Regions from separate parts of the Metabacillus sediminis genome, predicted to be linked through region 2. Evidence: riboswitches for the same ligand, from Rfam matches in the RefSeq annotation. Region 2 holds a riboswitch; the other holds the start of a gene.
The links. Region 2 has a riboswitch for preQ1 ahead of queC (7-cyano-7-deazaguanine synthase QueC). Riboswitches for the same ligand answer to the same signal wherever they lie in the genome.
Positions count from the first base shown of each region.

Region 1: another riboswitch for preQ1. It lies ahead of WCV65_RS02830 (QueT transporter family protein); the one in region 2 lies ahead of queC (7-cyano-7-deazaguanine synthase QueC).

Region 1 is NZ_CP147407.1:518,444-522,453, reverse strand. It holds gene WCV65_RS02845 (dynamin family protein) at 1-92, opposite strand, end outside; gene WCV65_RS02840 (excisionase family DNA-binding protein) at 561-791, opposite strand; gene WCV65_RS02835 (hypothetical protein) at 862-993, shown strand; PreQ1 riboswitch class I at 1,091-1,135, shown strand; gene WCV65_RS02830 (QueT transporter family protein) at 1,142-1,627, shown strand; gene WCV65_RS02825 (NAD(P)H-binding protein) at 1,671-3,122, opposite strand; gene WCV65_RS02820 (UDP-galactose-lipid carrier transferase) at 3,205-3,942, opposite strand.
Region 2 is NZ_CP147407.1:1,469,956-1,473,965, reverse strand. It holds gene queF (preQ(1) synthase) at 1-10, opposite strand, end outside; gene queE (7-carboxy-7-deazaguanine synthase QueE) at 24-755, opposite strand; gene queD (6-carboxytetrahydropterin synthase QueD) at 748-1,188, opposite strand; gene queC (7-cyano-7-deazaguanine synthase QueC) at 1,185-1,844, opposite strand; PreQ1 riboswitch class I at 1,997-2,041, opposite strand; gene WCV65_RS07790 (DUF2254 domain-containing protein) at 2,124-3,464, shown strand; gene WCV65_RS07785 (hypothetical protein) at 3,647-4,010, opposite strand, start outside.

The sequences.
Region 1 (4,010 bases), 950 kb from region 2:
ATCGTCCCTAATACCTGGACCGGGTGCACTCCGGTATCCGGTGCCAGTTCTTCAAAATATGTTTTCTTGCTTAAACGCGTTTCTGCAATCATGATTTTCCTCCAAAAAAATAGAGTATGTAGGTTTTAATTTCCCTGTCTATGATTCATTTACACCTCATAGGTATCTATTCTCATATTCTATCACTGATTTTTTTCATGACATTGCAAAATGATTTCATTTTCAATACAGATAAGACACCGGTGTAAAATTTACGGTTTGATTTTCCAACTAAAATGGGTTATTTATAAAAATCCCTTCTAAACTTGGCTGTTGATTTCCGCTGCAGGCGTTCGCTTTCCGCGGGGCGGGCGGTGAGCCTCCTATGCGCTGTGCGCATGCGGGGTCTCACCTGTCCCGCTGCTCCCGCTGGAGTCTCACGCCTTCCACTCCAATCAACAGGTGTTAATATATCAATTGTATGCATTAACAAAGCCAAAAGAAAAACCTTCCAAAGCATCAAATGAGAAACAAAATAAAAATGCCGGGAGATGAGGATCTCCCGGCATTTTTATATTAAATCAATCCTCATCCTTCACATCTGGATCTTCTGGAATTGGCTCGTTTCTCCACTCCTCCAGCTGCTTCTTCGCCTTCTCAAGCTGGTCTAAGTGTCCGTTAAATTGCTCTTTATTAATCATATAAACCTGTCCGTCATATACATAGCGGATTTTGTTCTGATGAACAAGTGCCTCAATATACGTCTCTGGCAGGGAAAGATATTCGGCTGTTTCTTTAATGGTTAAATACAAACGGAATTCCTCCTCTATGGGGTTTATTATAACGAATTGGGGGAGGATGGGTAAATAGGAGCCGCTGAGATTGGTTTTAACGGTGGGGTTGCCGATTGTAGGCGGATTCTTTATGACAGCGGAAAACTTAGTATCGATTACGGGCAAACCTTCTTCAGCACCCTATAATGATGTGAAAATGCGATTCCGTTTTGTTGAATAGCAACATTGTGCTGCTGAAAATGGGTTTTACGCTCCGCACTGTTAAATCAACACCTTTCTATTTACAAAAACTCTCAGGCGTACTATAATATCTACTTTCGGTCGTGGTTCGAAATCCTCCCACGAAAAAAAACTAAGGAGCAGGAAAAATGAATACTAGAACAGTAGTAGCCAATGGAATTTTAGCTGCGATTTATATTGCGGTTTCATTCATTATACAGCCGATCGCATTTGCGGCGTTTCAGTTCCGGGTGCCGGAAATGCTGAATCATCTCATCGTATTTAATAAGAAATATTTTTTCGGGATTGTGCTTGGAGTGTTTATATCCAATCTGCTTTTCTCTCCAATGAAAGCCTATGATCTCATCTTCGGGACAGGCCAATCGATTATCGCGCTGCTGATTACGATTCTGGCAGCAAAATTCATTAAAAACACATGGGCCTTGATGATTGTGAATACGCTTGTTTTTACCTTCACGATGTTCATCATTGCCTGGGAACTGCACTTAGCCTTCGATCTTCCGTTTTGGATCACTTGGGCAACCACTGCGGTTGGCGAGTTTGTCGTTATGGCCGCCGGGATGCCAATTGTTTACGCTTTGAACAAACGCCTGAAATTCAAAAATTTCGTCTAATACAAAAAAACTGCTCCCCAGATTGAACCGGGAAGCAGTTTTTTTAATTCATATGAACGACCTTTTTGACTGGACCTTCTTGTTTATGTTCCTCTGATTTTTCAATCAAGTGCTGCAAATGCCGTTTATAAAGGTACATCACAATGATATGCACCTTGGCCTGAGATATCCGGTAGAGAATCCATGGGAGAGACGGTCTGTATTCATGAATGGCAATGATGCATTCCTGTGTACCCGGTATTTGTCTGAACTCTATTCTCCCCCTGCTGCCATCCATTATTTTTGCAAAGGAACCGCCGGTTATATAATAAAGAGCCCGGTTCGAGGAGCTCCGTTCAGGGGCATAGCTTAGCTCCATAATCGGCTTTTTAAAGCCGATTAAACGGAACCGGCTTACCCTCTGCTGATTCGTCTCAACCTCCAATAGAGGACGGGCAAGCTTTGAAAGCCAGTTCATGTAATGATCCCCTGTCCAATCGGCATCTTTCCCCTCCGGTAGCAGGATGCGCTGAACGGAACGGACGTCCGATACGCCTGAACTTTTAGAAGAAGAGGATGCAGTCTTCTTTTTCTTCTGTTCCTTTTTCTCTTCCTCTAAGGCTTCTTTAGCTGCTTCTTTAAAAGGAGTCTGTCCGTAGCTAATTTCATCGTCCATGTTTTCCTTTTGAGCGACCATCGGATGCTTCAAGCTCTCGATTAAAGGATAGACGGTCGATCTAGGGGATTGAGTAATCAAACTGACCCACAGCCTTGATAAAGTGACGGTCATAAGAGGAATTTCAAAAACCTTTGGCTTTCTGCCCATTACCTCGGCTGTCTGAATCATCATTTCCTCGTACGTCATCACTTCAGGACCGCCGACATCAATGGACTTACCGGAAAGCTTTTTGTTTCCGATGCTTTTTTTCAGGGCAGTCAGGACATCTTTCAATGCAATCGGATGGGTTTTCGTTCTTGTCCACTTCGGCAGCATCATCATCGGAAGCCGTTTAACAAGCTTCGTCAAAATCGGGAATGAAGAACCTTTCGGACCGACTATGAGACCTGCGCGGATCGTTGTAACCGGTGTGCCGTATGCACCCAGTACCTTTTCTACCTCGAGTCTGCTTTTCAAATGGCGCGACAGCTCCTCTGTATCCTGCGGAATAATTCCGCTCATATAGATGATCTGCCTTACGCCGTTCTTTTTCGCTGCTCTTGCAAAATTATCCGCCAAAATCAGATCCATGTCCTCGAACTTCGCCTGCGTCAGTTTCGCAGACGGCATCATTGAATGGACAAGGTATACAGCATAATCTGCTCCTTGCAGCCCTTTTTCTGCCGAATCGAGTGAATATAAATCACACGAACGCCATTCCACATGCTCACTGTTCTCACGGTCATCCCCGTTTCTAGATAGGGCAATGACATCCGAATATCCCGTTAATTTTTGCAGCAAATTGTTTCCGATATATCCGCTTGCGCCGGTCAGGGCAATTTTTTCGCGCTGTTCCATGATCACTCACTCCGCTCCGCGTAAAATCGTTCTTCTATTGTCTTTCCTTTAATAAGAAAGCATTAAACGGAACAGAGCGCATTCAAAGGTAATCCTTGAGAGAAATCCCTTTTTCCGCCGCTTTCATTTCCATTGCCTGTGTAACAAGCTGAAGGGTTTTAACCCGGGCAAATTTCTTATCCTCCCCTTCAATCACATGCCATGGAGCTTCATCTGTATTCGTCCGCTTTAGCATTTCTTCAACCGCCGGGACATACTCCTCCCATTTTTCACGGTTGCGCCAGTCTTCATCTGTGATTTTCCATTTCTTCAAAGGATTCTTCTCCCGCTCTTTAAAGCGCTTCAGCTGTTCGGCCTTGGAAATATGGAACCAAAATTTTTGCACGATAAAGTCTTCTTCTGTCATTAATTTTTCAAACTGATTAATTTGCTCAAACGCTCGTGTCCATTCTTCCCGGGAAGCGAAACTTTCCACCCTTTCCACCAGCACTCTTCCATACCATGAGCGATCAAAAATCGTAATACCGCCTTTTTTCGGCATATGCGTCCAGAAACGCTGGAGATAATGCAGGTCCTTTTCCTCCGCCGTCGGGGCTGACACCGGGTGAACGTTATAGCCCCTTGGATCAAGTCCCTCCGCGATCCGTTTAATGGAGCCTCCCTTGCCTGCAGCATCCCAGCCCTCAAACACAAGAATGCATCCGATTTTATGTTCAACGAGTGCCCGCTGCAATCCAAGCAGTTTCAGCTGCAGCGACTTAAGCTCGCTTTTATACTCCTTATCACTAATCGTTTGAGACAAATCAATTGTATCCAGCATCTCTCAACCCTCCATAATAAGTTCATCGTTACCATCCTTTTCCCTCCACTGATGAAAAAAACGCAGCC
Region 2 (4,010 bases):
TTCCGCTCATTTTCATTTCTCCTTTATACGCCGCGTTTATTTCCCCATAACAGCGTGTGCAGCTGGGGGAGAACGCGGACAAGATTTAATTGTTCATCCTCCATTACCTCATCGATTAGCCATTGGTAGCGGCTCATCAGTGTTTTCATCAAGGCTTCATCATTTGTTGTGGCTGTATCGTCATTTCCGACCTGCAGATAAAATGGAATACCGGGATACGTCAAGTGGACCTTTTTTGCAAAGGCGAGATCCTCAGCATTGAATACAACAACTTTTAAGCTAGCTGAAGAGAGGGTACCAGCATCCCTCAAACGGGTAAAAATACTGCTTAACACATCAAAATCTGTTTTCATCCCTGAGCTTGGGGGCTTAGGGGATATGGTAAGGTCATCGATTTCCGTAAACCAATCCTGGTAGCGGCTTCCCTGCGTTTCAAGAGCAATTTCGATGTCCTTTTCTTTCAGCCGTGCAATGACCGGCTGTAAATTTTTCAATAGCGCCGGATTTCCACCGGATACGGTCACATGCGAAAAACGGTTTCCGCCAATGCGGGTGAGCTCTGCCCACACCTGCTCGGCATCCATCTGGATGATTTCATTCTTCGCGGAACCGTCCCATGTAAAAGCGGAGTCACACCACGAACAGGAATAGTCGCAGCCTGCCGTTCGAATGAACATTGTTTTCTGGCCGATGACCATCCCTTCCCCCTGGATCGTCGGGCCGAAAATTTCAAGAACCGGAATCGTTTCAGCCATTGCTTTTCACCTTCTTCGGACGAAAGACCACATAGCTTGTCGGTGTTTCTCTGACAAATACCTGTACACAGACAGGCTTGCCGGGAAGCTGATCCAATTCTGCCTGAATCACTTCACTTATTTTTCGGGCAACTACTTCTGTCGTCGGAAAATCTTCTGGACTCCCGGACTGAAAAAGGGCATGCTCATTTAAAATCGTATGATCAAATTGTCCATGAACAAGATTTTTCAGCGTTTTGAAGTTTACAAGAAACCCTGACTCATCAAGCGTGTCTCCGGCAATCGTAACATTCACAAAATACGTATGACCATGAACATTCCGGCACGGGCCTGCACTCTCATGAGGAACATAATGGGCGGCAGACAGATGCATGTCTTTATTGAGCTCATATTGATAGTCATGGTTCACTTGAGGGTAAATCTGCTGAATCATTGCGCCGCCTCCTTTTTGTTCAAATAGGCTTCAAGGCCATTTTTTCGTAACACACATGCCGGGCATTCCCCGCAGCCATCTGCCGGAATTCCGTTATAGCATGTGAGGGTTTTCGTCCGGACATAATCAAGGGCTCCCAATTCATCTGCAAGCTGCCACGTTTCTTCTTTGTTAAGCCACATAAGCGGTGTGTGGAAGACAAGCTGCTCATCCATGGCCAGGTTTACGGTCACATTGCATGATTTTATAAATTGATCCCGGCAATCCGGATAGCCGCTGAAATCTGTTTCACAAACACCGGTAATGATATGCCTGGCCCCAATCTGATTGGCCAGAACGGATGCGAATGATAGAAACAGCAAATTTCTGCCAGGAACAAAAGTCGATGGGAGCTCGCCTTCTTTTTGTTCAATTACAATATCATTTCTTGTCAATGCGTTCGGTGCAAGCTGATTCAAAAGGGACATGTCCAGGACGTGGTGCCGGATGCCCTGCTCTTTTGCAATGGATTCGGCAATCTCAATTTCAAGCTTGTGGCGCTGATTATAATTAAATGTGACGGCTTCTACTTCTTTATAATTCTTTAGTGCCCAGAACAGGCATGTTGTGCTGTCCTGTCCTCCGCTAAAGACAACTAACGCTTTTTCTTTTTTCATGTTGAATCTCCTCCTGTTGACGGAGCTTCCAGTCACAACCATGTTTATCATGATTCAATTCGGTGAAATAATAAAGGCACCCCAATAGAGGTGCCTTAGCGAATGGTCTATAAAAAAACAAAAACAATATCCAAGGAACGCCTTTGATATTGCTGTCCTTAGTTTTTTATAGAGGGTTGTGCTAGAACCTCTCCCGTTCATTTGAAACGGATTTGTATTTAGCTGACCTGTTCACTATACATTAAAAATGGCCGTCTGCCAATAACCGGAGGAGCATTTATGGAAAAGAACCGTTTTTTGCAAGTAAGAGCCAGCTTCTGGTTTATCCCTTTGATTTATGGAATGATTGCCCTGTTACTGGCATATGTGAGTATGGCTCTTGACCAATATGCTTCAAAACATACGGAATTATACGATTACATACCTGACCTGTTTCTATCTGATATGCAGCTTGCTCAAACCATTTTAAGCTCGATCGCCACATCGCTATTAACCATGACGACCATCACGTTTTCTTCTATTTTGGTCGTGTTGACTACTTATGCAGCCCAGTTTTCTCCAAGAGCTTTGCAGAACTTTACGTCTGACCGCAGCTCTCAGCGCGTTCTTGGCATGTTTACCGGCGGATTTGTTTATACGATTGTACTATTGCTTTTAGCAAAGGGTAAAAGCGGCGATTTGTTTATTGTCCCCGCTCTAGCCATCGGTGTTGCTTTCGCATGCCTTGCTGCGTTTGTCTACTTTATCCATCATTCGGTCGCGTCAATTAAGGTCAGCAACCTGATCTTTCAAATCGCAAGCAAAACAATGAAGGCGTGGAAGGAAAATTATGAAGAAGATCAAAGCCTTAATGCCATGAGAGATTACGCTGGAGCGGAAGAAATCACTTCAGGAATAGACAGACAGCTGAAGAGCAAAAAAGCCGGATACATACAGCACGTGCAAGTACGGGAATTGATTCAGGCAGCTGAAAAATCAAAGATAACCATAAAAGTTGAAAAATCATTAGGCAGCTACGTAGATGAAGGAACACCTCTGCTTACCTATTGGGGACAAGATGAGCTAAGCGATGCTGACAGCCTGCTGAATCAGATTCTGATCATACCCGAGCAAGAGCCTGTCAGGGATGTGGGGTTTGGCATCCAAAAGCTTTCAGAGATTGCCATTCGATCCATTTCTCCGGCATTTAACGATCCATATACAACTGCAAATGCGGTTGAGCATATTGCACGGATTCTAACCCGTCTTGGGAAAAGCTACACTCCAACACCCTATTATACGGATGAAGCACAAAGACTGCGTGTCATTTTTCATAAACCCTCCTTTGAGGATTTGCTTTATAAAAGCTTTTATCTGATCAGACACCATGGAAAAGAAGACACAGCCGTTATGCATTCCATTTTGTCTGCCCTTACCATAGTGGCGGAAAACAATGAAAAAGAAGTAAAAGACATCATCTGGAAATTTTCATGCTATATTCTTGAAGGGCTGCAAGAGGTTGATTGGATCAGCCTTGATCGGTCCTATCTTAACCATCAGTTTCAAAAACTGGCTCACGCCTGCTGCAGAGATGGTCAATTTGAGGGAATTAAAAAGGGGATTTCTGATGAGAGCAAATGATTAGTATTGAAACCTCCGTGATACCTTGTGTGATCATTCCGGGGGCTTTGCTTTTTGTATAGGTGCTATGAACAAATATGGGTTATGCTGATTGGAGCGGAAGGTGAGAAAGCACTGGAGCAGGTAAAAAAAGGTATAAAAAGGCGAGACGCATTAAAAGACCACCTGAATACAGCTTTTTCTTATTTTTTTACTGTTCCGATTCCTTTCGCACCATGACTCTGAATGATTTTTTTTACCCGTTCTGTCAATGAATCCTCAATATGCAGAATAATAACTACCTCTTTTTCATGTTTTTTTAAGAAAGGCTCTTTTCTTTTTTTCTTGTATAAATATTCGACAGAAAAGCCAGATATCATACCAAAAATCAGTCCAATCGAGCCCCAAATGACTGGTCCCCAGAATAAGGAAAGACCATAAATAACCCCTAAAAGCATGAATACTGCCCCAAAAACACCAGCTAAATCCAGCAGACTCTTTTGATCATCAGAGAGATCCGTATCAAACAGGGTTTGAAATTCTCCCAGTCGTTCCATAGGAATGGCC